3 regions of the Candidatus Clostridium eludens genome follow, and region 2 is predicted to be linked to each of the others. Evidence: riboswitches for the same ligand, from Rfam matches in the RefSeq annotation. Region 2 holds a riboswitch; each other region holds the start of a gene.
The links. A riboswitch is a leader RNA that binds a small molecule or an ion and turns the genes downstream of it on or off. The one in region 2 is predicted to bind S-adenosylmethionine.
Positions count from the first base shown of each region.

Region 1: it holds a riboswitch for S-adenosylmethionine, as region 2 does, so the genes downstream of both, ACJDU8_RS00375 (NifB/NifX family molybdenum-iron cluster-binding protein) here and ACJDU8_RS07150 (transporter substrate-binding domain-containing protein) in region 2, are expected to answer to the same signal.
Region 3: it holds a riboswitch for S-adenosylmethionine, as region 2 does, so the genes downstream of both, ACJDU8_RS16680 (DUF2325 domain-containing protein) here and ACJDU8_RS07150 (transporter substrate-binding domain-containing protein) in region 2, are expected to answer to the same signal.

Region 1 covers NZ_JBJHZX010000001.1:83,627-94,923, reverse strand. The annotation lists gene ACJDU8_RS00405 (OmpA family protein) at 1-268, shown strand, start outside; gene ACJDU8_RS00400 (DUF6273 domain-containing protein) at 302-1,579, shown strand; gene ACJDU8_RS00395 (hypothetical protein) at 1,563-1,697, shown strand; gene ACJDU8_RS00390 (TetR/AcrR family transcriptional regulator) at 1,785-2,423, shown strand; gene ACJDU8_RS00385 (ABC transporter ATP-binding protein) at 2,423-3,121, shown strand; gene ACJDU8_RS00380 (ABC transporter permease) at 3,121-5,367, shown strand; SAM riboswitch class I at 5,722-5,830, shown strand; gene ACJDU8_RS00375 (NifB/NifX family molybdenum-iron cluster-binding protein) at 6,108-6,650, shown strand; gene ACJDU8_RS00370 (nitrogenase component 1) at 6,940-8,406, shown strand; gene ACJDU8_RS00365 (nitrogenase component 1) at 8,406-9,779, shown strand; gene cysK (cysteine synthase A) at 9,830-10,780, shown strand; gene ACJDU8_RS00355 (nitrogenase component 1) at 10,823-11,297, shown strand, end outside.
Region 2 covers NZ_JBJHZX010000008.1:39,535-50,831, reverse strand. The annotation lists gene ACJDU8_RS07185 (hypothetical protein) at 295-630, shown strand; gene ACJDU8_RS07180 (HAD family hydrolase) at 739-1,212, shown strand; gene ACJDU8_RS07175 (GNAT family N-acetyltransferase) at 1,299-1,862, shown strand; gene ACJDU8_RS07170 (GNAT family N-acetyltransferase) at 2,098-2,562, shown strand; gene ACJDU8_RS07165 (GNAT family N-acetyltransferase) at 2,680-3,153, shown strand; partial or broken gene dcd (dCTP deaminase) at 3,611-4,132, opposite strand; gene ACJDU8_RS07155 (helix-turn-helix domain-containing protein) at 4,338-4,586, opposite strand; SAM riboswitch class I at 4,935-5,050, shown strand; gene ACJDU8_RS07150 (transporter substrate-binding domain-containing protein) at 5,251-6,063, shown strand; gene ACJDU8_RS07145 (amino acid ABC transporter permease) at 6,151-6,852, shown strand; gene ACJDU8_RS07140 (amino acid ABC transporter permease) at 6,857-7,567, shown strand; gene ACJDU8_RS07135 (amino acid ABC transporter ATP-binding protein) at 7,564-8,316, shown strand; gene ACJDU8_RS07130 (nitrogenase component 1) at 8,506-9,969, shown strand; gene ACJDU8_RS07125 (nitrogenase component 1) at 9,957-11,243, shown strand.
Region 3 covers NZ_JBJHZX010000026.1:59,327-70,623, forward strand. The annotation lists gene ACJDU8_RS16650 (TetR/AcrR family transcriptional regulator) at 1-102, opposite strand, end outside; gene ACJDU8_RS16655 (GDSL-type esterase/lipase family protein) at 232-792, opposite strand; gene ACJDU8_RS16660 (MFS transporter) at 859-2,085, opposite strand; gene ACJDU8_RS16665 (peptidylprolyl isomerase) at 2,202-2,726, opposite strand; gene ACJDU8_RS16670 (M3 family oligoendopeptidase) at 2,909-4,603, shown strand; gene ACJDU8_RS16675 (YopX family protein) at 4,691-5,050, opposite strand; gene ACJDU8_RS16680 (DUF2325 domain-containing protein) at 5,207-5,491, opposite strand; SAM riboswitch class I at 5,659-5,771, opposite strand; gene ACJDU8_RS16685 (DEAD/DEAH box helicase) at 6,044-8,149, opposite strand; gene ACJDU8_RS16690 (ATP-binding protein) at 8,149-9,477, opposite strand; gene ACJDU8_RS16695 (tellurite resistance TerB C-terminal domain-containing protein) at 9,467-11,297, opposite strand, start outside.

The DNA of each region.
Region 1 (11,297 bases), on a different contig from region 2:
AGGAGATTATAATTATAATATGGACCTATCACAGAAGAGAGCAAATAGTATAGTAAGCTACATATTGAATAACAATTTTAAAAATTTAGACAGCTATAGTAAGAAGACCTTAAAAAATATTATTACTGCCAATGGCAAATCGGATAGTGACTTAATCAAAAATTCCGATGGAAGTATTAATCAGGAGAAATCAAGAAGGGTAATATTTAAATTTAGATTAAAGGACGAGGAGTCTATTAGGCAAATAGATAGTATTCTTTCAAAATAATATCTATATAGATGGGGGAGGGGGGATTTTAAAATGAAGGAAAATGTGGAAATAGTATTAAAAAATTTAATTATGGATTATGGCATGGAGCTTTGTAATAATAGATTAAGATTACTAGGTTTATTACTAGATTTATGTAGTAATAATGAAAGAGAAATTAGAATTTTGATTAAAGTTTTGGATACGGGTATCATTTCTGAATTTTTAAATGGTACTAAAAAGCAAATTGACCAGTACACTTGCAAAGAACTAGTAAATAAGCTCCATAATAATTTTGGCTTAACTAAAGAAGATGCCCTGTGGGCTATGGAAACCTGGCTTAAAGCCATAGATTTTAAGTGTGGAGGAACATATGCTTTAACATCCCCTGAAACTGTAAAAAATAATATTGTATCAAATTTAGAAAAAAATGAAATGAGTAAAGCTAAGACACCTAAAAGAATTAAGTATAGGCTCCTTTATGTTGTTATTGGAGTTATTATATTATCAGGTGTATATTTTTTTATCAATAATCAGAAAAAGAATGAAAATTTGTCAATAAATATTGGAGACTATATTGAATTTGGAAGATATAATGGTAAATCTATACTATGGAGGGTAATAAATAAAGATGTAAATGGGTACATGCTTTTTTCAGAGAAAATAATCTGTTTTAAAGCTTTTGATGCCAGGGGAGATGAGGCAGATGGAAGGGGAGATGCAGATAGAATAGGATTTGGAAGTAATTACTGGGAGAAATCTAATCTACGGGAATGGCTTAATTCTTATGATAAAGAAGTAAAGTATAGCCATCAAGTGCCAGATAAAGAAGATGTATTGTATAGTTTTTATGATAGAGAGCCGGGGTTTTTGTATAGTTTTACAGACAAAGAAAGAGGTTTTATAAAGGAAGTAACTCATAAATCTATACTTGCCAATATAGATAAAGTTGTAATGGACGGAGGAACAGAATCCTACGAATATAATACTAAAATTCAAGATTGTGTAAAAAATTATGATTCTAGTTATTATAAAAATGTCACAGATAAAGTATTTTTGCTTTCTACAAAAGAAATAAAAAATTTTGTTTATGATAGAGGGTGGGAGTATCAAAAAACTGCTGTAAATGATGATACTATTTCATGGTACTGGCTGCGTACACCTTTTGCAAGTTATTCTGATATAGTAAGGGCGGTTGGACAAGATGCTGTATACGGTGACGATGCATATAATGGCACTGGTGGAGTAGCACCTGCTCTATATTTAAAATCTAAAACAATTCCAGGCAGCGGTGAAGGAACTAAAGGTGACCCCTATGAGATTGGAAAGTGATATAATTTATCGGGTGGGATTTTATTATGTTAAAGATATTGAAAGGGCTGTTCTTCAGGGTTTACAGGCCGTTGATAATAAGGTATTGACAATGTGGCTCAACAGTCATATAATATGACTGCTGAGTCATATTGCTGTTAAGTCACTATGCCCAAATACATGTTTTATGAAGATTAGATAAATTAATGGAAAGAGGGATGACCAATTGCCAAAGAATACATTTTTTAATTTAAATGAAGAAAAACAGGAAAGTGTAATGAGAGCTGCAATAGATGAATTCTTAAAATATGGTTTTGAAAAAGGTAATATTGGAAATATTGCTAAAAATGCCGGGATTGCAAAAGGGAGTATATATCAATATTTTAAGAATAAGAAAGAATTATTTTTGTACTCAGTGAACTGGTCGGTAGATCTTCTTTTAAAAAAATATAATAGATATATTATGCCCAAAGATACTAATATTTTTGATTACTTTTATGAAAGTTCAAAAGAGATATTGATACAGTTTAGAGAAGAAAAGGATATTGTGATTTTCATACAGGATGTTTTTCTTGGGAAATATAGTAGCATGACGGATGAATCTATAACTGCCATGATGGATATAATGGATGACTATGTACTAAAATTGATTCAAGAAGGAAAAAATAATGGCAGCATAAGAAAAGACATAGATGACAGTATACTTTCTTTATTTTTGACTGGTGCATCTATGAAAATAAAGGAGAGTATGCTTAAGAAAGCAAGAAATAAGGGAACGGATATTATATATGAGGATTTTGAAACATATGAAAATGATATTAAGGCTATGATGGAACTTTTAAAAAATGGAATGGGGGTAAAATAGTGTTCATAAATGTGGAAAATTTAAAAAAGAGCTATAAAACAGGAGAAATTAACATTGAAGTTTTAAAAAAAATAAATATGAGACTGGATAAGGGTGAAATTGGAGTTATTCTTGGACCTTCTGGTTCAGGTAAATCTACCATAATGAACATTTTAGGGGGTATAGACCGATGTGATTCAGGTAGGGTAATTGTGGACGGAATTAATATTGCCGATCTAAAAGACTCTGAAATCACGGATTACAGAAGGGAGCATGTAGGATTTGTTTTTCAACTCTACAATTTGATACCTAATCTTACTGTAGGTGAGAATATAGAGGTTGTTTCAAATATCAGTAAAGCACCGTTAAATACAGATGAAGTTTTAGGGGCAGTGGGGTTACAGGATAAGAAGTATAGATTTCCAAGAGAATTAAGTGGCGGAGAGCAGCAGAGGGTTTCAATTGCCAGGGCTATTGTTAAAAATCCAAAGCTTCTTTTGTGTGATGAACCTACAGGAGCACTTGATTATGATACTTCTAGAGAAATTTTAAAGTTGTTGCAGCAGGTAAATATAAATTTTAATACTACCATACTTATGATTACTCATAATACAGCTATAAGTGCTATGGCCAGTAGAGTTTATAGAATCAGAAGCGGAGAGGTAGTTAAGGAAATAATCAATGAAACAGTTATTCCGGCAGAAAGGATTGAGTGGTAATGATTATTAATAAAAAGATTAAAAGAACCATAATGGAAAACAAGTCTCAGTATATTGGCTCTATAATGTTGATTATAATAAGCTGCATGCTCTATACCATGTTAAATCAACTTTCAACGAACATGGCTGGTATGACATCTTCCTTTGAAAAAAATTATGTGCAGGAAGATGCCAGTTTCGTAACAAATAATAAATTGAATGATATAAATAATTTGGAATCAAAATTCAATGCCAGTATTGAAGAATGTAATACTTTTGATTATCAGATTTCAAAGGATAAGATTTTAAGAATATTTAGTGAGAATACAAAAGTTAATATTCCTGCAATTATAGAAGGCAAGAAGTTAAGCGGAAATGATATTCTTATAGATCCTGCTTTTGCTAGAACCAATAAATTAAAAGTGGGAAATGAAATACACATATTTAATAAATCTTTTAAAATAGCTGGATTTATGTCGCTTCCCAATTATATTTATCCATTAAAATCCCAAAGTGATATAATGAGTAATCCAGATAGCTTTGGAATTGCAGTTATTAGTAAGGATGATTTCCATAAATTTAATGAAGGAAATAACTTTTATTCAATAAAATTTAATTCAAATAGTACTAGTATATATAATCAATCACTGCAGTTTAGAAACTACTTAAAAGGTAAAGACATTATTATTACTCAATGGACTGATGCTGGTGAAAACAATAGAATAACTTTTGTTAATACTAAGATTCAAGGTATTAGTAAAATAAGCTCTTCTGTGCCTTTGATTATATTGTTTCTTACTTGCATATTGACAGGTATAGTCATGTGGAGGCTGCTTAAAAGGGAATCGGTTATTATTGGAACTCTTTATTCTCTGGGCTATAGAAGAAAGGAAATTAAAAAGCATTATCTTTTATATCCACTGTGGATAGGGTTAACAGGAAGTATATTAGGAAGTATATTAGGAGCTGTGTTAGTGAAACCCATGGTTGGTATTATGGTGTCTTATTTTAACATACCTATAGACTCAATGAGTTTTAATTTTAAATATATTGGTATAAGTTTACTACTGCCAATATTATTTCAGTGTATCAGTGGGTACTTTATTTTAAATAGGCAATTGCAATATTCTCCGGTAGAATTGATGAAAGGTGGAAGGAAGAATAACAAAATAGGCTTTATTGAACGAAAGCTTACATTAGATAAATTAAAATTCTCAACAAAATTTAAAATAAGAGAGCAGGTCAGAAGCTTACCAAGGCTCATATTCCTGTTATTTGGAGTAATTCTTGCCACTATGCTTTTACTTTTTGGTTTTACAGCAAAAAGTTCTTTAGATTATTTAATGAAAGACAGCTTAAAAAACACTTTTAAGTTTCAGTACGAGTATGTATATAATTCTCTTCGCCAGGACCAGGTACCTTCAAGTGCAGAAACTTTTTCTGCAGCTATGTTTATATTAAAATCAAATAGGAATACAACTTTTGAAGTCTGTGGAATTAATTCTTATTCAAAATATATTTCACTTAAAGATAACACAGGAGCAGAGTTAAATAAAGACAAGGTTATTATTACTAAACCGCTAGCAGCAAAATTAAAAGTTATGCCTGGTGATACAATTAGAGTTGTGAATAAAATTGACTCAAGGGAATATGAAATAACTGCTGCCAATATTGCAGAAACTTATGCAGGGGAATATATTTTTATGCCTATTTCACAATTTAACAGCATGCTTGGACTTCCTGCGGGAAGCTACATTGGGTTATGGAGTAAGGTTAAACTGAATATTCCTGAAAAGTTATTATATAGTTCCCGGATGTTTGATGATTCTATAAAGGCTTTTAATGCAACTATGCAGCCTCTGCAGGTAACCATAGGAGTTATAGCTTCTATGTCGTTTATTATTGGGCTTATCGTTATTTATGTGGTAACATCTCTTATAATTGAGGAAAATAAAATGAACATATCTTTGATGAAAATTTTAGGATATAGGAGAAAAGAAATAAATTCATTGATTTTAAACAGCTCTTCCATAATTATTATAGTTGGATATATTATAGGCATACCACTTATTCTGGCATCTATGGACCTATTGTTCAGATCATTAACAGAAAGTATTAAGTTGGCAATACCAATAACGATTAATTATTCTTATGTTATTGTGGGGTTTGTAGTAGTTTATCTAACTTATGAGTTATCCAAAGCTTTAAATAGAAAAAAGATATATAAAATCTCTATGAGTGAAGCTTTAAAAGCATCAATGGAATAAGTATAATTTTGTAACTATTTATGGAGTAGTTGTATATAGTATATAGAAAGTAATTTAAACTTAATCAGAATATAAGGTATGTTTTAAATACTAGTTGAAACACTTTTAGATAAAAAGCCCTGGCGAACGCCGGGGTTTTTATTTAAATCAGAGTATGATTATTAGAAATGGATATTTCATATATTACGTGCTGCAGAGAATATAGTAGTATATTTACTTGAAATGTAAATTTAATTACTATGAGTTTTTATAAAATTTAGTATTGACATAATAAAGTATAATTAATATAATAAGCATATGATCGATTATTGAAAGTATTTAAAAAATCAATTGTTTGAAACTTAATACAACATACTCTTATCAAGAGCGGTGGAGGGATAGGCCCCGTGAAGCCCGACAACCCACATTTATGTATCGGTGTCAATTCCTACAGATGTATTTTAATACTTCTGAGAGATAAGAAAAGTAGAAGTCTTATTAAATTATTTTTGTTAGCAGAGGCTATTTTTCTTATATGGGAATTATAGTCTTTTTATTATTGTTATTTAGAAAATGATTTTTTTAAAAAGGTTAGAATAAAGTAAAGAATTTAGGTTTGCATGATATGGAAAATATCGATAAAATGGTAAATTATATTAAAATAGTTGACTAGGAAACTGGAGGCTATGTTTTTCTTGATGAAAAATATAGCCTTTTCTATTTTTAGAGTTTCTATATGTATTATATAGTTAATCTTTAACATGTTTAATTTAAGAGTGTTAAATACATTAAAGCAGGAAAGAAGATATGTTAAGTTTCAGGCAAGATACTTTAAAAATTTAGATATGATAAGTATTTTAAATAAGGAGATGGTATTAATGGGATATAATATTGCAGTTGCTTCAACAGATGGAGTCAACATTGATAAACATTTTGGCGCTTCAAATTCTTTTTTCATAATAAAAGTAAATGATGATGAGACTTATGAGAATTTAGGAGAAAGGCTAGTTGAGAAAAATCAAAAGAATAATGGAAGTTGTAGTTCATGTTCATCTGAACATTCTTGTGGTCACGTTAATCCTAAGAATCAAAAAAAAATAGAAACCATTTCTGATTGCAGATGTTTGTTATGTAGTAGATGTGGGCCTGGATCAGAAAAGCAATTAGGAAGAAATAATATTTCTGTGTTTGGCATTAATATGAAACTTGATGAAGCATTAAAAACAATAATAAGGTATTACAAGAGAAGTGATGAACGTAAATCATTAAAACGTATCAAAAAGCAGAAGATAAATTCTTTTTGACAAGGTATTAATCAAGTGATTCTTAGGTTCAGGTGGAGTTTGCTTATGAGGAATACTCTTCTCCATCTGAATCTTAGCAGAACTTATCCAGGCGCGTAGCAGTGCTTATCCTCCACTTTGATAGAAAAGCAGAGAACCAAAATTTTTAATTTTGTGTGAATCGCTTTCACAGAGTGCGATGGGGGTGTTAGCAATGGTAGCGTTCGGGTAAATAAAGGCCAAGGTAATAGAGGATGGTGAATCAAAGGTGATATTTAAACTAATAAAAAAGTTTAGAGGTGATAAATAAATGGGTATTAATTTGGATTTACCGGAAGTGGAACCAAGAGAACAGAGACTTGGCTCTATCTTGTCTTTCCATGGAAAAGCAAGTGAACTATATGAAAAGTCACTTGGATGTAAGATTAAAATGAAAGGTAGAATTTTCAATCAATGTGGCAGCTGTGCATCAGGATGTGCATTTGTATTAAATTCAATAATTTTAGATGCAGCAGTAGTGAACCACGCTCCAATAGGCTGTGCAGGTGATTTTAGTGGGTTTAACGATGGGCGTCACCAAGGGACAATTCACAGAGGTTTAAAATCAGATAATATAAAAGCTATTAGCACAAATTTAGAAGAAAAGGATACAATTTACGGTGGTGATGAGAAGTTAAGAAAAGGTATAAGGGAAGCAAAGAAAAGATTTAATCCAAAAGCAATATTTGTAAATACTTCTTGTGTATCCGGAATTATAGGAGAAGATGTTGAAAGTGTTGCTGATGAATTAGAAGAAGAGCTAGGAATTCCTATTGTGCCAGTATATTGCGAAGGATTTAAATCAAAAATTTGGAGTACTGGATTCGATGCTACAGCTCATGGTATCTTGCGTAAACTTGTTAAACCTGCAAAGAAAAAATCAGAGAATATAGTTAATGTTTTTAACTTTCAAGGAACCCATGCTTTTACAGATGTGCTAAGTAAAATAGGATTAAAACCTAAATATTTATTTCCATTTTCAAGTGTACAAGATTTAGAGGAAATGTCAGCTGCAGTAGCTTCAACCCATATTTGCGAAACTCTTGGAACTTATATTTCAGCAGCATTAGAAAAAGAATTTGGAGTTCCTGAGATAAAGGCTCCTGTACCTTATGGAATAGAGTGGACAGATATTTGGTTAAGGGATTTGGGAAGAATCACCAATAGGGAAGAATTAGTTGAAAAAGTAATTAGAGAAGAACATGAGAGAATAAAGCCCAGATTAGATTACCTTAAAGGTAAATTAGAGGGTAAGAGAGTGTATATTTTAGCAGGAGATTCTTTTGTACATAGTATTGTAAGCTCCTGCAGATCCCTTGGATTGGAGGTTGTAGGGGCAACTGGATTCCATCATGATCAAGTATATGACAATGATTATGGTGAAGTAAATAGTATAGGAAACATGGTTAAGATCACTGGAGATGTTGAAAATTATACTGTTTGTAATAAGCAGCCATATGAATTTATTAATATATTAAATGTCTTAAAACCGGATGTACTGGTTGTAAGACATGGTCAAATTTCAACAATTGGAACTAAACTAGGAATTCCTTCTTTTCAGGTAGCAGATGCAAATTTAGGAATTGCATACGATGGGGTAATTGAATTGGGAGATAAAATTTACGAAACCTTGCGAACTAAAAAACTCGTTAAAAATATTGCAAAACATTCTGAGATACCCTATACAGATTGGTGGCTAAAACAAGATCCATATATATTTGAAAAAGGAGAAAAGTAATGAGCAAGATAATTGAACAGCCAAGGTATTCATGTGCATTAGGTGCACAGCAAACAGTATTAGGTATTCCAAGAGCAATTCCCATTCTTCATAGTGGTCCAGGATGCAGTGCAAAAATCCATGGGGCTCTAACAACTTCATCTGGATACCAGGGGGAAGGTTATGTAGGAGGAAGTCATATACCATGTACAAATTCTGGGGAAAAAGAAGTTGTATTTGGAGGAGAAGAGATATTAAGGGAAACAATTGACGGTAGTTTAAGGGTATTAAAAGGAGATTTATTTGTAGTCTTAACAGGTTGTACATCAGAAATTGTTGGGGATGATGTTGAGGCTGTAGTTTCTAAATATAAAAAAGAAGGATATCCTATTGTGAATGCTGAAACAGGAGGATTTAAAGGAAATAATTATTTTGGACATGAATTAGTACTGCAAGCAATAATAGAGCAATTAATTGGAGATGTTGAACCAAAGGTGAGGAAGGGGGTGGTTAATGTTTTTTCAGTTGTTCCATTTCAAAATCAAAACTGGAGAGGAGATTTACAAGAGATTAAAAAACTTTTAAATTCCATAGGTTTAGAGGTGAATATTTTATTTGGATATGAAAGTGCTGGAGTAAGTGAGTGGAGAGATATTCCTAATGCGGAATTTAATTTAGTTTTATCACCTTGGGTAGGGTTAGAAACGGCAAAATTACTTAAAAGTAAATATAATACTCCCTACATGCATTATCCTGTAATACCAGTTGGAGCAAAAGCAACCAGCAAATTCTTAAAAGAAGTAGGAGAATTTGCAAACATTGATAAAGAAAAAGTTCAACGAGTAATTGTAGAAAAAGAAAAGAGATTTTATAAATATTTTATAGGAGCAGCAGATTTTTTCACAGAGATAAAAAATGGGTTACCTTATGAATTATATACAATAGCGGATTCAACCTATGCTTTAGGAGCAAGTAATTTTTTAATAAATGAATTAGGATACATACCAAAGCAGGCTTTTATTACAGATAATGTTCCAGAAAGGTATACAGATAAAATAAGGAGAGAGTTTGAAAATATAGATAGGGAATATAAAGATAAAGTGACTTTTGAAATTGATGGAGGAAAGATAGAAAAGCAAATTAGAAAGGATAAAAATATTCCAAGAAAAACTTTAATTTTAGGAAGTGATTGGGAGGATGATCTGGCATTAGACATAGAGGCGCCAATAACATATTTAAGTATTCCAATTACAAATAACCTAATTTTAAATAAAACCTATATTGGGTACAACGGAGGATTAAGATTAATTGAAGATATCTACAGTAATATATTAAATGACAGATTATTTAATGCAAGATTTGTTGATAAAGATGAAAAAGGGAATTACAGATAGCTTTCATTTATAATAAACAATATTAATAAATTTTATGTAGGAGTGATTACATGAGCAGAGTTTCTAGAAAGTTAACTGAATTGGTGGGAAATACACCATTGTTACAGTTGACTGATTATAACAAAGAAAAAAAAATAAGGGGTAATTTAATTGCAAAACTGGAATATTTTAATCCTCTAAGTTCAGTTAAAGATCGCATTGCTCTAGCTATGATAGAAGATGCTGAAGAAAAAGGATTAATAAATAAAGATACTGTAATTATTGAACCTACAAGTGGTAATACAGGAATTGGTCTAGCGTTTGTAGCTGCTGCAAAAGGATATCATATTATCATAACCATGCCTGAAAGTATGAGTGATGAACGTAAAAAGCTATTAAGAGCATTAAATGTTGAATTGATACTAACACCAGCAAAAGATGGAATGAAGGGCGCAATAAGAAGGGCAGAAGAACTTTCTTTTCAAATTGAAAATTCATTTCAACCTCAGCAGTTTTTTAATGAAGTGAATCCTAAAATACACAAAGAAACAACGGCAGTTGAAATTTGGAATGATTTGGAGGGAGAGATTTCAGCTTTTGTTGCAGGAGTTGGAACAGGCGGGACAATTACAGGGGTTAGTGAAGCATTAAAAGAAAAAAATCCTAATATAAAGATAATTGCAGTAGAGCCGTATGATTCGCCAGCTTTATCTGGAGGAGTACCTGGTCCCCACAAACTGCAAGGGATAGGAGCAAATTTTGTGCCAGAATTAGTTAAATTCGAAAATATTGATGAAATATATAAGGTTAGAAATGAAGAGGCAATTGAAACTGCACAAGATTTGGCTAGGACAGAAGGATTATTAGTAGGTTTTTCGTCAGGTGCAGCAACTTTTGCTGCTACACAAATTGCAAAACGTCCAGAATTTAAAGGAAAAAATGTGGTAGTTCTATTGCCTGATACAGGAGAGAGATATCTGTCTACGGATCTCTTTGATAGAATAGATAAAATACAATTTTAAATTATAAAATATTAGTCAGCCAAAGGGCAGATTGGAGGAAAAATGAGCAAGTTTGTTGACAGACCACGATATTCATGTGCACTAGGAGGTGCACTATCTACATTAAGAGCTATTTCTAGAGCAATACCTATTATACATGCATCTTCAGGGTGTGGTCATAATTTATACAATGCAACTAATTCTGGTTCAGCTTATTTAGGGGGAGGTTATTGTGGGTCAAGCTCCTTGCCTAGTACAAATGTAATAGAAAAGGACATTGTTTTTGGTGGAGAAAAAAGATTGAAAGAGCAAATAGAAAATACATTAGAAATAATGGATGGGGATATATATGTTGTTGTAACAGGATGCATGGTAGAAATGATTGGTGATGATGTAGAAGCAGTTGTTAAAGATTTTGCTGGAGCTGAAAAACCAGTTATATCAGTTCCAACACCAAGTTTTAAAGGAAATTCTTATTATGGATACGACCTTCTTTTAGAAGGTTTGGTAAAACAGTATATTCAACAAAAAAAAGAAA
Region 2 (11,297 bases):
CATCATTCTTATGGGATTTATTAACCGTAAAATCTACGATATTTGTACGCCAAGCGAAGCTTGGTATTTCTGATAGAGTGGAAGTCTCTATAGGACAGGGTCTAACCAACCAACCTTATCGAGTGTTGCGCCGAAACTGGTAACAAATAGGTGAAGTGTACACAGAGTAGCATGTAGGCCATAGGGAAAACCGTAATTCCTGAAGTATATTCAGCTCCGTTAATAGATGAGACTGCAAACAGTCTTAAAATGCAGATGACGACATGTTAAGTATCATGGAAGTCAATACAATACATGACAGTTGGAAAGATTTATTCTACGGAATTGCTTGATAAAGCATTTGAAGATGTAAAGAAATGTAATGCTAAATTTAGTACAGTGATAAATAAGATATCGGTTGAAATGATAGGTGAAAATGAAGAATCAATTATTATAATAGAACACGAATTTATTGCTACAACTCAAGTAATGATAAATATATCAAGAAAAAGATTATGTAATCAAGCATCAAAGGAAACGAGGGAAGTATGGCAAGAAGTATTGAATTATATTAAAGATGTAGAACCAGAATTGTATAACGTATGTGTGCCAGACTGTATATATCGAGAGTGGTGTTACGAGTATAAATAATGTGGTTATCATAAGACCGAGGCATATAAAGAACAATTAATGAAATATAGAGATGGTATTAATTAAGTGTTTCATGTGTAAAAATACATTATATAATGAGGTGAATGCATGAATGAACATTTTGTAAAAATACTGAAACAACTTGGAGTTGAAGATAATGCTGCAAATAGTATATCAAATAATATACGAGAGGAATATTTAAATTCAACTAAGTGGCATATTTATGAAGATACTGTCTTTTGCTTAAAAAGTACTATGGAAAAGGGATATTGTAATGTAATCGTTTCAAATCATGTACCAGAATTAGAAGAACTAGTAAAAAATTTAGGTATTAGGGATTATTTTATAAAGATATATTCTTCAGCACATATAGGATATGAGAAACCTAATATAAAAATATACCAAAAAGTACTTAGTGACTTAAACGATGTTGAAAGTACAACTATGATTGGTGATAGTTATATTGCTGATATACAGGGAGCAAAAGGTGCAGGTATTGATGCGATTTTAGTAAGGAAAAGCAATGATTATAACTATGATAAATATTTTACTTCATTAATTCAATTGGTTAATTTTATATAAGTCTATTATTCCACAATATTTTAACAATACAGCGTATGAAAGAGGTAAAACAACTCTATAAATAGTAAATTTAAAAAGGAGAAAACATGGATAGTGTATATGTAAGTTGCCCCGAATTTGAAAATAAACAATTCAACTTAAGATTTATTTCTATTGACGATTGTGATGACTTATTAAAAGTATATTCTGATAAAAAAGCAATTCCTCTATTTAATAGTGATAATTGTGACGGAGATGATTTTTATTATGCTACACATGAAAGAATGAAGCAGGCTCTTGATTATTGGAAATTCGAGTATGACCGAAAAGGTTTTGTAAGATGGTCTATTATAGATAAAAAATATAATGCTGTAATTGGAACAATAGAATTATTTCATAGAGAATCCAAAGATTATTTTAATAATTGCGGGCTTCTCCGTTTAGATTTGAGAAGTGATTATGAAACAAAAGCCAATATAATAGATATTTTAAAATTGATTATTGATAAAACTTATTCATTGTTTGAATGTAATATGATAGCAACAAAGGCACTTCCTATTGCAACCGAAAGAATAAAGGCTTTGAAGGAATTAGATTTTTCACCTACTGAAAATAAGTTGATTGGTAATGGTGGGATGGAATATTCATCATATTATTTTAAAAAGAGATAAACTGCCTAACTATGAGATAAATGAAATTAAGTTATTTAGTACTATACCAAATGATTTAACTTATCCCTTCATCCAGCCATTTTTATATAATAAAGTAATAGAATTTCTTAAAAAAGTATAGTTATAAGTTAATTCGCACTTTTCATATTTTGTTGATTAATTGAGATTCTACGGTATTTAAACAATAGTAAAATATTATGAAGAAAATTCATATTGAGTGAAAGGAATTTGTACGATGAAAATTGAATTTACAAAAGCAACAATTGATGATGTTGATAAATTAATTGATGTACAAAATCAGAGTTTCTATGCTGATTTTGTTAAATACGGAGAATGTCCTGGATATAACCATTCTAAAGAAAGTATGACTAATATTGTCCTAAACAAAATAACATATAAAATAATTTGTAATAATCAGATAGTGGGTGACATTATTATTAGAGATAATAATGATAGCACGTATTTTCTTGGAGGTATTTTTGTTATACCAGATTATGAGAATAAAGGGATTGGACAAGAAGCTATTAAATTTATAGAAAGTCAATTTCCCAATGCAACTGCTTGGATTTTAGAAACACCTGGGGATAAGAAGAGAAATCATTATTTTTATAAGAAAATGAGCTATACTATCGTAAAAGAATATATGGATGGTTCTGTCAAAATAGTATTATTTAAAAAAGAGATGAACTCAACAAAATAAGTATAATTTTAGTACATGTATAACTCAAATTTTTCTTGATGTGTGACAAAAAAGTAATTTTTTGCGTAATAAATTATATTTCATAGTAGTTGATAAAATTTGATGTAGAGGTGTCATATGGAAATAACAATAGTAAAGGGAAGCCTGGATTATATAAATGATTGTGAAGTTGCATTAGCAAATTCTGAACTGGGGATAAGATATTTTTCTAAAAAAGGAAGTGCTCGAAATGCATTAGAAGAAGGATTTGCTAAAGAAGAAATATACATTGCTATGGATATTAATCAGAATTATAAAGGATTCATATGGTTCATTTTAGATGGAATATTTCATTCATTCCCCTATCTACATATTATTGCAGTAAAGCAAGAAAGCCGTAATCAAGGAATAGGTAAAAAACTATTAAAGTTCTTTGAGGATAATTGTTTCAAAGAGTATAGTAAACTATTTTTAGTAGTTGCAGATTTTAATCCAGAAGCAAAAATGCTGTATGAAAAAATTGGGTACATTCAAGTAGGTGCTATACCTAGTTTATATAGGGAAGGAATAACTGAACATTTAATGATGAAATCAAGAGAAGTGAACCGATAACAATATTTTTCTGCTTGAAATAAAAAGCAATATAATATTTTCAATAGTACACATTCTTCTTATTAAATGGTGCGGCAAGAAGTCGCTAATTAGTAGCGGTTTATAGGAAACTGCGTCAGTTATTAGGCGTATCCCCGCTTGAGACTGCATACGGAGCAATCTGTTTGTAGGTTGCATGAGAGTTAAGTACCTAATGTTACTGCTTTACGCAGGAGCAGTACAGGGTTAGGAGAAAAGTGGAAAGTATAAACGAAAAGTTGAACCTTAACGGATTTTTCGTGCCGGGCATACTAACTTGTTTGAGGTAAAAAGGCGGCTTGAGCCGGATGTGTGGAAACATACAAGTCCGGTTCTTTCTGTATATAATCACCATCTGTGCATTTATAATATCTCCATATTCCACAGATGGCTCCTGTAATTCTTCATCATTCATAAAATAGTTTGAATTAAAACTTATTTATTTTAAAAACTCCTTATATAATAAACTGGGTTGAATACCTTTATTGTTTTGATATTTTTCACTTTTATATCTAGTATATTCTCCTTCTATTGCATGATAGTAAGTTTGGCATATTTCAACGTTTGGATATATTTTTATTGGTTGTATGCAAAACATTTCTAAAGTTCAATACCCTTTAAAACCAACATCTCCAAATCCAGCGGTAACATGGATAAATAAACCGAGTCTCCCTACAGAGCTTCTACCCTCAACCATAGGAACATATTTATCAGTTTCTGTGTACTCTACTGTTCTACCTAAATAAAGTTTATTAGGTTCTAGCAAGAATCCTTCATTGGGTATTATAATCTCTCTTGTAGAGTTAACTTTCTTCATATCAAGAATATTTTCTTCATAAACAAGTAATTTATTATGAAGCCTTAAATTATAGCTATTAGGGTTGAGTTGTTTTTCATTAAAAGGTTTTATTATAATTTCTTTGCCCAATTTATTCTGTATTTCTTTTCCGCTTAATATCATTTAAACTCTCCTTTTGCTTCGTATAATTTTCATTTTGCCTATTAATTATTTTGCCATAACTTATTTAGTATATAATATATCAAAATTTATGATAAAGTATTTAATGCATTGGTAGAAGAAGATTATAAATTCTTAACTAATACATCTTATCTTTATGTTAAAAATTGGGATGGAAATTGAGAAAAATATTTAGCTTGAATAAGAACTAATTGCCAAGTAGAAGCCAATCAAGAGAAACATTAAGTGCCTTAGCAATTGCAATTACCTCATAATCAGCTACGAATCTATCACCAGATTCAATTCTTGATATAGATATTCTATCAAGTTTTACATTCATAAGTTCTAATTTTGCAGATAAGTTTTCTTGAGTTAAAGCAGGGCTAAACATATGACGAGCTTTTTTAACCCTAGAGCCTATAACATTTTTACTTCCTTCATGCCAGTATATTTTCAAAATACTCCACCGCCTAATGTGCTAAAGATTAACTTTCAAATTGATTTTACATTTCTATACTGATAGGATGTTGCTAAAGATGAACATATACTAAAAAATTAACATAATTGTATTGGAATTAACAGCAATTTATTATAATAATACTAATTAACTTAAAATAGTTATTATGAGGAGAGTTCTATGGGAAAGCAATTGTGTTCACACATGGCTGAATCGCTTCAGAAAATTACTTATTAGATTTGAGAAATTAGATTCCTCATATATTAAGTAAAAGTTTATATTGACAAAACATTTCAAAAGTTATATCATTTATATATAATTTTGGAATAAGTCAATTAAATATAGAATTTCTTATCAAGAGAGGCAGAGGGACTGGCCCTATGATGCCCGGCAACCTGAATATGTACATTTACGAATATATTCAATGGTGCTAATTCCAGCAGGTTAAACCTGAAAGATGAGAGAAACAAAGAATATAACTTCCTATAGTTTCTCTGTAGGAAGTTTTTTGATTAACTAGACAAACTAGAGGTCAAGTTTTGTTTATTATAGAGTTTTAGTCAATAATCTCTATAATATTTAACTTTGACCTCTTTATTTATTAATGATTTTAATGTTATTAATTTAAAATTATATAAATTTTACATGAATGGAGGATTTAATTATGAAAAAGCCAAAAATATTTATGTTATTTTTAGCCAGTCTGCTAACTATATTCGCATTAGCAGGCTGCGGTGCAAAGGCAACTAGTACATCAAGCTCTTCTGCACCTAAAACAATTGTTATAGGAACAGGAAATGCATTTAAACCATACTGCTATTTGGATGATAAGGGTAACCTTGCCGGTTATGAATATGAAGTCTTGAAGGAGGTTGATAGACGTCTTCCACAGTATAAATTTGAATATCAAACAATGGACTTTAAAAATGTTCTACTTAGTTTAGCTTCTAAGAAAGTAGATATAGCTGCACATCAATTTGAGAAAAACCCAGAACGTATACAAAAATATCTTTTTTCTGATGAAAGCTACACTACTTTTATTCTAAGAATAACTGTTTTGAAGAATAGAACTGATATAAATTCTATTAAAGATTTAGAGGGTAAAACTGTAAATGTATCTCCAGGTAGTAATGACGCATATGTTTTAGAGAAATATAACAAACAACATAATAATGCCATCAAACTAGTTTATTCAACACCAGATAATGCTACTCTAGTTAAGAATCTTGAAGATGGAAGAATAGATGCATTTATTTCCATTAAGAGAATAGTAGCTGATTTAAATAAAACTTATGGAGATAAACTTAAAACAGTAGGAGATCCTATAGCTACTTCAAATACTTATTATATTTTTCGCAAAGACGATACTCAGTTAAAGGCTGATATAGATAAGACAATAAAAGCCATGAAAGCAGATGGTACATTGTCAAAGATATCAAAAGATGTCTTAGGTGGAGATTATACAACAAATGATTAATAGATATGAAATACACTATGGTGATATCATACGTTCTGATAATGTCTGTAAAACAATCCAAAATAATGTTAAAGGTAGGAGATAAATATGGGAAAGTTATTTGACATTAGATTAGTATTTGAGTATTTGCCACAATTGTTATCTCGCCTTCATATCACCCTATTGATTGTATTGCTGGCAACTGTAATAGGTATATTTTTAGGAATGATTTTAGCTTTATTTCGTATCTATAAGATACCTATACTAAATCAAATATCAATTGTTTATATATCCTTTATGCGAGGTACGCCTATAATTGTGCAAATGTTTATAGTGTATTATGGTCTACCAGTGCTTTTTATGCTTATAGGCATTGATATTAATAAATGGGATAAATTATTTTTTGTAATAATTACCTATGGCTTAAATGCTGCAGCTTTTATGGCTGAAGTAATAAGATCAGCTATAATAAGTGTATCAATAGGCCAGACAGAGGCTGCTTATTCAGTAGGAATGACAAGGATACAGACTTTCCATCGAGTAGTAGCACCTCAGGCACTATTGATTGCTTTACCAAGTCTTTCAACTAATATGGTAGGTCTTCTTCAAGACTCCTCTATAGCTTTTTCACTTGGAATAATTGATGTAATGGGAAAAGCACAAACCATAGGAGCTAGAACCTATCATACACTTGAGGGCTATATAGGTTCAGCATTAATTTTCCTTGTGCTAAGTATTCTTGTAGAAAAAGGTTGTACTGTTATTGAAAAAAAGGTTACATATAAAAAAATAATAGGTGATGGTAGGTGAAAATATGGGATTTGATATTGGTTTCATGTTTGTAGCACTTAAAGCAGCAATTAAATATACTCCTATAACGCTAATAATGTCATTTGCATCACTAGTACTAGGTTGTATTATAGGAACTTTCATTGCATTAACAAGAGTATTTCAGGTTAAGATACTTAATAGATTGTCACAAGTTTTTGTTGTAATTATAAAAGGTATACCAATTGTACTACTGATTTTAATTTTGTATTTTGCAGTAGTTCAAAGTTTTGATGGGCTTGCAGAAAAATTTCACTGGTCATTACGAGCTAAGGATATACCTCTTATTTATATAGCAATTATAGCATTATCATTATTTGCTTCAGCAAATATATCTGAAGCAATAAGAGGGGCTCTTCTAGCTGTAGATGAAGGACAGTATGAAGCTGCTTATTCTGCAGGGCTTACAACGGGCCAGACTTTAAGACGAATTGTATTGCCACAAGCACTGCCTGTAGCTGTACCTATGTTGTGCAGCAGCTTAATAGGTCTTATTAAAGGTTCATCACTTGTATTTATGATTTCGGTAACTGATCTTATGAATGCAGCATTAATAACAGCAACTTCAAATTATAAATTTCTTGAAGCTTATGTAGCAGCAGCAATAGTTTATTGGGTTATTTGTATAGTAATTGAAAAATTATCGTTTATATTGGAGAAACGTCTTAGAATCTACAGTAAGGGGGAAGTTCTTTGATTGAGATAAAAGGAGTACACAAGTCTTTTGGAAAAAATGAAGTTTTAAAAGGTGTTGATTTAAAAGTTAACAAAGGAGAGGTTGTAGTAATATTAGGACCTAGTGGTTCAGGAAAAACTACACTATTAAGATGTATCAATTTTTTGGAAAAGGCAGATGCAGGTGAAATATCTATAGGGGATATTCATGTAAAATTTAACCATGAAACTAAAAAAGATGTACTTAGAATAAGAAGACAGACAGCTATGGTTTTCCAGTCATATAACCTTTTTAATAATAAAACAGCGCTTGAGAATGTAATGGAGGGTTTAGTTGTCGCAAGAAAAGTACCAAAGAATGAAGCACAAGAGATAAGTAAAAAAGTGCTTAATAAGGTTGGTTTGTCAGAAAAATACAATTTTTATCCATCTCAACTTTCAGGTGGCCAGCAGCAGCGTGTTGGTATAGCTCGAGCACTTGCCCTTAATCCCGAAGTAATTCTTTTTGATGAGCCCACATCAGCATTAGATCCTGAACTTGTAGGTGAAGTACTTTCAGTAATGAAAAAAGTGGCAAAGGAAGGCATAACAATGATTGTAGTTACTCATGAGATGTCATTTGCTTATGATATAGCAAGCAGAGTTATATTTATGGAGAATGGCGTAATAGTTGAAGAAGGAACACCTCAGGCAGTTTTTACAAATCCTAAGGAAGAGAGAACAAAGCAATTTTTGAAGAGAATAGTTTCTGAATGGAGCTATACAATTTAGTATGGTTGCCATGGTTTTCTATTGATAGATTCACGTTTATAATTTTGTCTAAACTTTTTTAACATAATGCTCTTGGCAGATCTAACATTCTTTGAGAGTAATAAGACCAATTCTAAATGAAAAATTATATGGAAAAAATGAATTAATAGACGTTTATTAATATAAATAAATTGCGGAGGATACAAAAATATGAGTAAAATTTATTCAGGAATAAGAGAGGACAGACCAAATACCCACAATGATTGTGGTGGTAATAGCAAACAGATTTCCGAAGATTTTAAAAAAGGTTGTCTAAAGAAAGCTGACAGAAGCTTTAGTCAAGGTTTGCAGTGTCAGCAGATTAACAGTATGGCTGCATTAATGTCCTTAGATGATGCTGTATTTATAGCACATTCTCCTCAAGGATGTGTTGGGTGTACAACATTAGCAACGGATGTATACCGCGTAGGTCAAGCTCACAGGGGAGTAAAATTAATTCGTAATCCAAGAATCATTGTAACAAATATTGATAAAGATGATGTTATTTTTGGTGGAGAGAAAAAATTAATAGAGGCAATACAATATGCGAAGGAAAGATATAATCCAAAATTAATTTTCATTTTTACGTCCTGTGCTTCTGGTATTATTGGAGATGACATTGATGCTGTGGCAAGAAATTTACAAAGAGATAATGAGGCTCTGCTAATTCCTATTCACTGTGAAGGCTTTAAGTCAAAAATCTGTGCTTCTGGTTTTGATGCGGCATTTATATCTATATCAAAATACATTTTAAAGGAAGAAAAACTAATAAAGAAAGAGAACTTTATTAATCTTTTTGCACCGGTAACAGTTAGTTACAAGGATCAGTTAGAAATAGAAAGAATGCTTGGATTGTTAGGCTTGACGGCAAATTATATCCCATTTTATAGTTCTCTTGAAAAGATAAGGGAAATTCCATCTGCACAGGCATCTACTTCTATATGTAAGGTATTTGCAGATGAATTTATGAAGGAATTAGATAGAACCTATGATATTCCGTATTCTCATACCGTGATGCCCATTGGTATTCGTAATACAGATAAATGGTTTAGGGGAATTGCTGCTTTAGTAGGAAAAGAGAAAGAAGCAGAAGGGTATATTGAAAAAGAGCACGAAAGAATTTTACCACAAATTGATAAGATCAAAAAGCGTTTACAAGGAAAACGTGTATTTATCTGTGGTGGAACAGGACGTTCTTTTGCAGCAGCAGCTTTAATTGATGATTTTGGAATGAAGCTAGTAGGATTGGAAACACCTACCTATGATGTGGATGCACAAATTGATATTGAATATTTAAATGAAATACATCAGGATTACATTGTGGATGTAGCAAATATGCAGCCATTTGAGCAAATTAATCTAGTGAGACGTTTGAAACCGGATGTATTTATTGGTGTTCCTACCTGGGCTGCTAAACTTGGAATACCAACTACGCATGTCCTGGATATGAAGCGCCCAACAATGGGGTATGATGGAATTTTATATTTGGGAAGTAAAATTGCAGATCAGATTGAAAATCCAGGATTCAACAAAAAATTAGCGAGACATGCCCGTTTGCCATATCGGGAAAGCTGGTATGAAGAAAATCCATTTAAGTACATACAAAGTTGGGGGGAGAAAGAATGTCTAAAGTAACAGAAAGTCCACGTGGCAATTGTGTCCTTGGGGGAATTAATGCAGTCCTTGGAGTAGTCGACAGAGTATGCCCAATCTTTCATTCAGGTCCTGGCTGTTGTATGCAAACAACGGCCGGAGAAGCAGGACAAGCAGGAGGAAAAACACCATATTTTTTATCAGGTGTTTCTTTGCCATGTTCGAATATGTTAGAAAGAGAAGTTGTTTTTGGCGGCGTAGATAAGTTGCGAAATGCAATAAAAGGATCCATTGAAGTGATAGATGCAAACGCTTATTTTGTATTGACAGGATGTACTGCCGGAATTATCGGGGATGATATTGTAAGTGTTATTAATGAATTTGTAAATCAAGGTATTGATATTTACCCCATTGAAACGCCAGGGTTCGCAGGGGATAGCAACTTGGGATATGAAGTGGTGTTTGAAACTTTTTTAGATTACGTGGTACAAGAAAGTCGTCCAAAGCAGAAGAATCTTGTAAACTTACTTGGAATTATTCCAAATCATGATCCGTTCTGGAGTGGTAACTTCGAAGAATTGACTAGAATTCTTAGAAAACTTGGGTTAGAGGTGAATACCTTTTTTACAGAGCATCAAGGAATTGAAAATATTAAAAATTCTTCAGCAGCTGTACTTAATATTATTGTAAATCCATGGTTGTTGAAAAATGCGGCAAAAGAGTATGAGAGTCGATTTGGAGTTCCATATCTTCGCTTTGCTGGGCTTCCAATTGGAGTTACAGATACTACCGATTTTATCCGTCAGGTTGCAAAAGCCTTGGATTTGGATAAAGAACTAGTGGAGAAAGTAATTGAAGAAGAAGAAGACTATGTATACAGTTATTTAGAAACGGCAATTGGAGGACTTAGCTGGAAAAAATTCGCAGTGGTGGGTGATGCCAATACCTCCATAGGTATTACTAGATATTTGGCCAATGATTACAGTTTCACGCCTGTTATAACTATTGTAACAGATCCTATGTTTCGAGAAACGGATAAAGAATGTATTACAAAGCGTATTACAAAATTAGAGTATGCTAGACCACCGAAGGTTTTATTTGAAACAGACCAGTACAATATTACAAAGGCATTAGAGGAAAATGATGAAATAACATTGTTAATTGGAAGTACTAATGAGAGAGAAATTGCTTTAAGAAAAGATATTCAATGTAGTGTAATATCTTTCCCAATTACAGACAGATTAATTTTTAACCGTACATATGCAGGCTATCGAGGAAGTTTGACACTAATAGAAGATTTGTATGATAATCTGTAAGATTTTTGTATAAATCTCAGGCTGTTGATAAACATGTTTTGTCAGCAGCTTTAT
Region 3 (11,297 bases), on a different contig from region 2:
TGTCGATGCATTTTTAAAACCCTTCTCTGCAAATTCTTTCATAGCTGCATTAATGATATACTGCTGCTTTTCAAGCTCTAGGCTTAGAAATTTTGAAAACATATTATTTACCTTCTTTCCACTCAAAATTGTGAAGCACAATAGACCACACTGGTCTACAATGTTATTATAACACCATAGACCAGTGTGGTCTATATAAATATTTATATATTTTCTGTTTTTGTGCTATCCTTATATAAAAATCATATCAGCTATTCTTTTATTTCCTTCCGAATTTAAATGAATACCATCAATATAATATCCTTCTTTTCCATATCCATTTTCCTCAGCAAATTCACAATAAAAGTCAAAAATTTTTATATTGTAATTTTTACAGAATTTTTTTAAGCAGTCATTAAACTTTTCTAAATCTTTATTTACATTTTGAAAATCACCCATAAACCCCCACCTGTCCGCTGCAGTTTTAACACAAACAGGTACAGGCAGCCCAATTAAAGGTTTTATACTGTTATGCATAATCTGAAAAACTATAGAAGCTATATTTGCCATAACCTGCTCTACTGGCAAATTCCATATAAAATCATTTGTTCCTCCCATAACCATTGCATACGATGGCTTTTCAAGGATAACATCATTATATAGCCTAGAAAGCATACCTGCTGAAGTATCTCCAGATATGCCTTTGTTTATAACTTCAATTTTTAATTTTTTCTCTAATAGGGCAGTCCATACTTCACGTCTTCTTACACCATAACCATATGTTAAACTATCTCCAAGACAAACAATTTTCATTTTCACCATTTCCTTTATATCAAATAATTCTAAGCTTTTTCACCTCATATTATTCATTTCCAATTATCATGTATCAGTCTTTAAACTTGATTCTCCATTTTGTATTAATATTTTACTGCCTATTAAGAAAAAACTTTGAATAAACATAAATATGCCTGTTCCTATAAGCAGCCACTCTATTTTAATCATATCGGATATTGGCCCAAATATCAGCATTCCAAGGGGCATCATAGAGCTGGATATCATGGTCAGCACTCCAAATACCCTGCCTAAAAAATCCTCTTGTACTTTCTCCTGCAATAATACCATAGAAGGTGTATTAAATAGTGGAATAGCTATTCCAACTAAACCCATAAAAAACAAATATAATATAAAATTAGGTGTAACTCCAAGTAAAAAAGTACATGTTCCTATGAGAAAACTTGACAATGTCATGGTATAAATCCTATTTTTAAATCCTCCCCAATAAGCCATAATAACTCCTCCTAATATCATCCCGCTGGAAAAAGCAATTTCAATTGAAGTTAACCTCCATACATCATTTCCAAAACTCCGTGATACCTGTAAAGGAGTTAAAAATGCAGCTGGAGCCGATAAAAAGAAAAATATCATACAAAATAAAAAGAATTTCTTTATATAAGCATGATTTTTGATATATGTAATTCCCTTTTTCATATCTATAAAATAACCATTGGTCTGTTTTTCTAATGCTTTATTATGAGCAGGAACGTGTAAAAATAAAATTAACATAAAAATTGCTATAGCTGCAGTTACAACATCTATAAAAAATATTACCTCTATTGTGGCTATAGTAAGAAGTGCTCCACTAATCATAGGAGATATCAACATAACAATTGATTGTATACTTCCATTTGTGGCATTAACTTTAGTGAGTTTACTTTCAGGTACAAGCTGAGGAATAAATGCACCTATTGCTGGAGTTTGAACAGCCGTTCCAAGAGCTCTTATGGCAGATATAACAAAGAGCAGCCACACTGCATCATATCCCAAGAGAAATAATATGGCCAGTACAAGCGTTGATATTGCAATAAAAGAATCCGATAAAATAATTAATATTTTTCTATTATACCTGTCAGCCCATACTCCTGCAAAAGGAGAAAGAAAAAATGTAGGGAGAAAACCGCTGACAATGGATATGGTCATCATAATTCCAGATTGTGTTTTTAATGTAATAAACCATATAATTGCATATTGAACTAAGGACGTTCCAAAAAGGGATATAGTCTGACTAGCCAAAAAAAGTATTATGTTCTTTTCCCAATTTCTATTCATATATAGCTTTCACTCCCATCATATTTAATCATAGACTTATAAAAAAATAGCAGTCTCAACTGACAATTGAGTGCTACTATTTTTAATATTTTTCACCATAACATTATTCTATAAGTTTAATCATCTATTTTTTGAGGTTCATCATATTTTTCGCCAAAAGTTTCTACAGTTACACTTTTCATCTTTTGATCTTCATAAGGTTTATCATCATAATCTCTTTTCTGTAATACTATTTCATCTACTTCTTCAATGCCCTCTGTAACTTTCCCGAAAGCAGCATACTGTCCGTCAAGGTGAGGTGCATTATCTGCCATTATAAAAAATTGTGAACCTGCAGAATCAGGAGCCATAGTTCTAGCCATGGAAATTACCCCTTTTTCATGCTTCAAATTGTTTTTAAAGTTATTAGATGAAAACTCACCTTTAATTGAGTAACCCGGTCCTCCCATTCCTGTACCTTCAGGGTCTCCTCCCTGAATCATAAATCCCGGTATAACCCTGTGAAAAATTGTACCATTATAAAATCCTTTTTCTACTAACGATATAAAATTATTTACTGTATTAGGTGCAGCATCTGGATAAAGTTCTATTTTCATCAGCTTACCATTTTCCATTTCAATTGTAACTATAGGATTTTTCATTCTTTTCCCTTCTTTCTATAATATGTAATACAGCATATGCCGCATTTATACAATAAACTTTATCAAAACCGCTGTCAAGTAAATAATTTTCTTTGTTCCAATGAAATATGAAATTATTTATTTTGAAAATTAATCCATTTATATTATAATATTAGTAAATTTAAACATATTGGAGGTATATTATGAAATTTAGTGAATTCAAATACGAAAGACCAGACTACAATGAAATCAAAAAGTCCATTAACTCTCTTGTGGATAAACTAAAATTAGCTGACAGCTGCGAAAAACAGTTTGAATGCATAAATGGTATAAATGACATAAGAAATCACCTGCAGACTATGGGAACTCTGGTTCAAATAAGACACAGCATAAATACAAAGGATAAATATTATGACGAAGAGAAAAGCTATTGGGATGAATATTCCCCTCTATACGACGAACTTGATTTTACATTTTACAAAGAATTGATTCAATCAAAATTCAGAAAAGAATTGGAAGAAAAACTAGGAAGGCAATTTTTCACCCTAGCTGAATTTTCTTTAAAATCTTTTTCACCGGAGGTGATAAAAGACCTTCAACTTGAAAATAAATTGTCATCAGAATATACCAAACTGCTGGCTTCTGCAAAAATTCCCTTTATGGGTGAAATAAAAAACCTATCCGGTCTCACACCTTTTATGCAGAGTAAAGATAGACAAATAAGAAAAAATGCTTCAGATGCCAAATATAAATTCTTTTCAGATAACGAAGGTGAAATTGACAGAATATATGATGATTTAGTAAAGGTGAGAACCAGAATAGCACAAAAATTGGGATTCAAAAACTTTGTGGAACTAGGTTATATAAGAATGAAAAGAAGTGATTACACTCCTGAAATGGTGGCTAAATTCAGAAATCAGGTGGAAAAGTACCTTGTACCTGCTGCTTCAAAGCTCTATGATAGGCAGTTAGAGAGATTGGAACTTAACACCCTTACCTATTATGATGAAAAATTTGAATTTACAACGGGAAATGCCAAACCAAAAGGCAGTCCAGAATGGATAGTTTCAAACGCCAGTGAAATGTACTCTGAGTTATCTTCGGAAACCGGGGAATTTTTCAAATTCATGCTGGAGGAAGAACTTTTAGATTTAGTAACTAAAGAGAACAAGGCCGGAGGTGGATACTGCACCTACATCCCCGATTATAAGGCACCTTTTATATTTTCAAATTTTAACGGCACTTCAGGGGATGTAGATGTTTTAACACATGAAGCCGGTCATGCCTTTCAGACGTATCTATCCAGGTGGATTGAAATTCCTGAGTGCATATTTCCAACCTATGAGAGCTGTGAAATACATTCCATGAGTATGGAGTTTTTCACCTGGCCCTGGATGAATCTATTCTTCCAAGAAGATGCAGATAAATATAGGTTTGCCCATCTTGAAAGTGCTGTGAAATTCATACCTTACGGAGTTACAGTAGATGAATTTCAACACTATGTATATGAAAACCCAGAGGTAAGTCCTGAGGATAGAAAGAGAGCTTGGAGAGCCATAGAGAAAAAATATCTGCCTCATAAGAATTATACTGGATGTGATTTTCTGGAAAGCGGAGGATGGTGGTTTCAGCAGTCCCATATATTCAATGTACCTTTTTACTATATAGATTACACTCTGGCACAGATATGCGCCCTTCAATTCTGGAAAAAAGCAGTGGATAATAGAAAATCTGCCTGGGAAGATTATATAAAAATATGCCATGTTGGAGGAACCAAGTCCTTTTTGGAGCTTGTGGAAATTGCTAATCTTAGATCCCCTTTCCAAGATGGATGCATAAGTTCAATTATAGAGCCTATCAATAATTGGTTCAATTCAATAGATGATAAAAAACTATAATTCAGACTTGTATATTTGATTAAACTTCCAGAATAAATTTTGTTCTGGAAGTTTATCACTATTTGACTATTAATTGTTCACTTATTACTATGAAAAAATATTACCAATAACAATAGCATTTTCATTAATCATCTGAATGTATAAATACTCGTTTTCCACATAGAAGCCATATAATTCCGTATCTTCACTTAGTTCCCCACATTCACCTATGAATTTTCCAAAAGAACATCTGCCAAATTTAACCGGAAGCTTTGGAGAACTTTTTTCATTATTTATTCCTATAATATCTCCTTCAAAAATTTCTACACCATTTTTATCCTTTAGTCCTGTAAATTCTGTAACTACAAACCTATCTTTATGGTTTGAATACTCTTTTGGATATGGGTTATTACTTATATAGAAACAATTATCTTCTTTATCCCAAATTCTAAATTTAAATTTTCTCATTTGATACCTCCTCATTATTGACTAGTTATTTTTGTGAAGATTTTTCACTGCTTTTTTTAATTAAATATCCAATACATACTGTAAATATATATTACTAAGTAGAACACTTAGTGTCTCAGTTTTTATAGAATATTTTAGATTGTACATATTTTTCATTTAATCAGTAAGTATATTTTTAATATTTGCTTGAATACATATCCATGAACGTTTTGAAAACATAACTAAAGTATGATTTTTTTTAGATTGTTTTTTTATTATTTTAGTCATGTTATGTCCTACAAAATCTGTAAGTACCAACACTAGATCCGTATTTTTAGGAATTTCTATTTTCTTATCCCCTTTTTTTCTACCTGTAATGTGGTTAACTTTATTAATTCCGTATTTATCTAGATTATCTTTAATGTTGTCAAGTCTGTCTCCTCCTACAATTAAAATATTCATAAAAATCTCTCCTCTTTAATAATATATAAATTTACTGATACTCAATCTCCACCTTGTTTATCTATAAACTTAATTCTAAATACAAGAAAAAGGCTATTTTCCTTATATATAAGAAAAATAGCCTCTATTAGCAAATAACATAACTTAATTTAATAAGACTTCTACTTTTCTTATCTTTCAGAGTATATAGTACACTCTGCAGGAATTGACACCGATGCATATAAAAAATGTCGGTTGTCGGGTTTCATAGGGCCTTTCCCTCCACCACTCTTGATAAGAGTATAATAATATATTAAGTTTTTAAGCACTCATTCCAATTATGTATACACCTTATATAATAGTGATTATATTTGCCTGTGTCAATACTAAATTTATAAAATCAGGGCAACGGCTTATAAAGAATAAATTGCATTATTAAACTTTGTCCTATTTATGGTACGGTTCACCATAGCCTACCCATATTATATTTTAGCCAACAAATTTATTATTGCTATTTTATTAAATACTAAATTCACAAATTAGTATCTATTTTCTTCATTCTTATTATAAAACCTAATTGCAATCATGCCCTAAATATATTTTTACTCCTTCTAAATCCAATTTATTTTTAATAATATATTTTATTCTCAAATTATCTGGTAACAGCATCCTATATTTATTAGAGGATAAATATACTTCTACCATTTCTGGATTATCTTTTAAATATAGAAATATTTCATCTTCAGTAAAGTTCTTTTCTATCACTCTACTTATATCTTTCTTTATATCAGGCCCACTTATAAATGTTTTACCATCCTCCAATTTATAATTTACACCTCCATACAACATATTAAGTAAAAGTTGTAGAGTTCTATTTATCTTCGTGCCTTGAAACGTTCTAAGTCCAACTTTATCATTCTTCTCCGTCCATTGAAATTTTTCATACCTTAAATTGTCTTTAGAAAGTTTTGATAGAACTTCTTTTATATTTTTATTATAATCAATCCAATAACTCTCATCTTCCAATATTGTTTTCATTCTATTTCTTATTTCGTTGGTTACATTGCCACTACTCCCTAAAAATACAGGGGGATTTCCATCTAAAGCCTTAGTTACATATATTTTTTTACTTCTCAATTCTATATCTTTTATTTTCCAAATACGTGCCGACAAAAATATATTTACCCCTGTATGTATGCTGGGAGACAGGGGAATTTCACCTATCTTTTTATGACTATTGTAAACAGAAAAATTATTTTCCGTTTCAAAATGGGTAAAAAATTCACTTCCTCTTAAAAGCTTTTCTGTTTCTAAACCTGTTATAGCTTCATTTTCTAAAATCTCTATATAATTCTTTTTTATTAAGTATTCTAATAGCTCAAAGTACTCATCATCTTCTATATCCTGCCAGCATCTAAAACTCCTATTTATATTTTTTAAATCTTCAAAAGACATTCCTGTATTCTCCAAAAGAATAGATATTATTTGATGAGCCAAAACATCATAAGGCTTCACTATAGGATCAAATCTATCTATTATACTCTCTTCATAAAGTGATAGTGCTGCTAACCCTTGCAATAAAGACCATTCATCAGTAGCTATAAAATGCAATATATTTTTTCTTGTAATTCTACCACTTCGTCCCAACCTCTGTCCTAAACTGGCTACAGAATGTGGAGCATTATACTGAACTATACTGTCTACTGAACCTATATCTATTCCTAATTCCAAAGTGGAAGTACAACATATAGTGAATAATTGTCCCCTGCTGCTCTTAGCAAACTTCTCCACGGTCAATCTCATATCCTTACTCACAGAAGAATGATGGGCAAAATATCTAATATCGGAGCCTCTCTCTTTTCCTAATTTACCAAGACCTACAGCTAATCTTTCAACTTCACCTCTTGAATTGGGAAATACCAGCATGGATTCTCTTTGAGAATAATCATAAATTTCTTCCAGTGCCTCTCCTGACTCTTTCTTTATATTTGATTCATAATAACTTTTAGTAGCTTCCAAAGGATTCTTGCTTTTATCAAGCAGTACATCTGTAGCTCTATTGCTTATAAAAAATTTCTTAACTTTTTTATAATCTTCTCCGTTTAAAGTAGCTGACATACCTATGAATCTAGGTTCTTTTTCCATATATAATTTTATTCTTTCTATTAGAGATCTCAATTGCATACCCCTATTACTTTCCAGAAAGCTGTGTATTTCGTCTACTATTATCCATTCCGTTTCCCTAAATAATCCTTTTGCTTCTCCGGGTCTCAGGGCTAACATAGCCTCTATAGATTCCGGGGTTATAAGTAGTATCCCTTTAGGTTCCTTCAAGAGTTTATTCTTTTTTTCCCTAGATGCTTCCCCATGCCAACTTGTAACGGGTATATCTATATAATTGCATAGTTCTAATATCCTCTTAAATTGATCATTTATAAGAGCTATTAAAGGAGATATATACACAATTTTAAGGCCGGAACTCCAGTCCTTTATGGAATTTATGGCTGGCAAAAATGCTGCCTCTGTTTTGCCAGAGGCAGTTGGTGCTGCCAATATTAAATTATGATCCGTATTATGAACATGTTTTATTGAAGCTTCCTGTATTCTTCTCAAACTTTCCCATCCTTCATCATATATATATCTACGTATTTCTTTCTGTAATAAATCAAAACTACTCATTATAAAACCTCAATTTCATCGTCCTTATTATCCTCGTCTTTAGTTACAGGCACAGCTTTTTTACCAAATTTCGCATAGATTATATTTTCAATACTTTTATCTGGATTTTGTCTTATTAAATCTAAAATTTCCAGATAATCTTTGATTACTGCTCGTGGAGTCAAAAATTCAGCCGCTCCAGGTCTGTTCAATTGCTCTTCCATATACATTTTTATATGTTCTGTTTTCATAGATATGTTTTCTTTATAATGGATATTATATATATTGATTAAATCTTCCAACAATGTGTATATTTCTTCAACACTTAAAGGCCTTAATGGTAAAACAGTTCTATTTGTATTCAATAGTTTAGAATCCATACTATATTCTGTTCCCAACCTTCCTTTCAAAGCTCCATAACTAGACATGCCTCGGTTTTCATCAAATACAGTTTTCCTTGTAGAACCAAAATTTACAAACAATCCTCTTGCTTTATTTGATTTACATTCATTAAATATATTTAATATTCTTTCATAATTCCTCTCTCTAGTCCGAGCCAAAGGCAATTTATAGAGATTAACAGCTTCATCAAAATTTACTACAAAACCAGAATATCCCATGTCTGAAAATAATTCTGCCAAATTTTTAATAGCATCATACCAGTTATCGTCATTTACTATTTTTTCAATCCCAAGTTCTCTTTTGGCTTCAGTCTTAGTATCTATGTCTCCACGAATCCATCTTAAAGCCTTTAGTCTTAATACTCTACTGTCTTCTACTATACCTTCATAATATTTTGCAATAGCTTGCCCTAATTCGTAAGATAAGCCAATTGAATTGAAAGAACTGGTAACATTTAATATCTCATTTTCTACAAGTTCCTTATTTTTTGTCATTAATACCTGGTTCATGGGTATACCTTCTTTTTCAGAAACATCCATAACAATCTTATTTATCCATTCTTCCAATATAGTATTTATGGCGTTTCCATCTTGAGAAGTCTGCACAATTATATTGCCTACTATCTCACTATACAAGGCTCTAGCCTTTCCATCTGACGCATAGAACCTTCTTGTTGGAGTTAAGTCTACTGTAGACACAGCAAATTTTTTTTGTACAGCAATAGACTCTATAGTTCTAAGCATAAAACTCTTTCCACTGCCAAAATCCCCCACCCAGAATCTTATATCACTTCCGCCCTGAATTATAGAATCTAAAATAGAAATAATTTCTTGAACTTCTTCGTTTCTTCCTACCAATAGATGGTGGATTCCCTTTCTTGGTACTATGCCACCCTCCAAGGCTTTTATAATATTATCCGCTTCCTTTGGATTTACCCTATTTTTCATTGGCCATCAACTCCTTTATCGTATCTACATAAAAATCATCTATCTTTATAAAATCATCTTCAATTACAATTGCCTGGTCCTGTATATGTTCATAAAGTTCTCGATTTACATCACTTATAAAGGCATTTAGGAAAGTGCCATTATCCATAGCTATTTTCTTTCCCTTTTCCACCCCTATAGATCCCATATTCAATATCAGCTTTAAAAAATCTTCATACTTAAACTCTAATTTATCATTATATTCTTCCTTTAGATTTTTTTCTTTAAAGTCCTCTTCTTCAAGCTCTTCATTATCTTCTTCATCACCTATATATTCTTTAAGAATCTCCACTGTTTCATTGAGTTCTTCCTTTGATTCTTCTACCTTATCCATATCTAATTCTATTTTCTTTCTAATGGGATTTTTCAATTCCATTAATCTATTTGAAAGATCTAATGACAATACCTCTCCAGATTGAAGGATATTTTTATACACAGAAATATTAGCTGGATGAATAATATTTTTAAGTAATCTAGCATTTCTTTGACTCAAGTTTTCTTCTCTCCCTATTCCATATAAACATATAAGTAATAAATTTTCATCTTCTGTATCCTTAATAATTTTCTTTGCCATATTTATAAAGTTTTCATCTTCCCTATAATCAATTAAAATATCTGTTCTTTTATTATTCTCTGCCATTAATACTTTCTCTACTTTAAGTTTCCAATCGTCAGGATCATTTTCTATCATCCCAGTCAATATTTCTTTTATCTCTTCCTCCGTCACATTTTCTTTATACTCTATAATTCTATCATTTATGTCTTTTACAAGTTCACTTGGTAAATATCCTTTAATATTATCTTTTTCCTTGCTAATATTTAAAATCTGTGTATTTGGCATAACCTCTCTTATGGCATTCTCTGAGATCTTTATTAAAGATGCCAAAACACCTCCATCTTCGTAATCTTCAAAACATATATATTTGCCATCTATTATCCCTTTTAAAGTAGTTTTGATCTTCTTTTCCCATTTTGGCTTTTCCTTAAGTCCATTCAATATAACCTTCCATATATCCAGATACAATACTATAATTTGCTTTTTTACCTCATATATTTCCCATACTTTTGTACCTCTCCTTGGAGTTGCCCCTAAAATATTTAGTTCTTTTCCGTTAAACTCTCTATTTATTCTAAATCTCCCATCTGTATCCCACCACTCTATTGGCAGTCCTGTTTTAGTTAAATTGAAATATTTCGTTGTTTCTCCAATCGGAGAAGACACACATTCTGCTAATTTCTCGGCCTCGTTAAATACTTTATCTTTTAAATTTTTACCTAAATGATCCTCTAATATTGTATATGAAAATTCCGGATTATAATAATTATAATTTCCACTGTACGCTTTAGTTACATGCCCTTCCGATATACAGTAAATTGTATATAAAATATTATTATAACGCCCATCTTCTACTTCTATCCTTCTTGATTCCCTATCTAAAGAATTCTTATTGTTTTTCAATTCCCTATCAATAAAATTGCAAAGATTTTTATATAAATTTATAGTTTCTTCCTTTACTTGTGATACTTTCATTATATTTCTTTCATAGGGCAAATCCAATCTCTTTATCCAATTAGTTTTAAAATCACTATCAAATTCATTTTCTTTAGGTATTTTAGAGGGTTGCACATTAGATACTTCAATTATTTTTAGTTCACCCATTTCCTCTTTTTTACTTGTTTCAATTATTTTTTCTTTTATGTACACATCATTTTTTTCTTCATTAACTTCACTTTTCAATTCCCCTATGTATTTATTTTTTTCAGTTTTATTATTTGCGTAT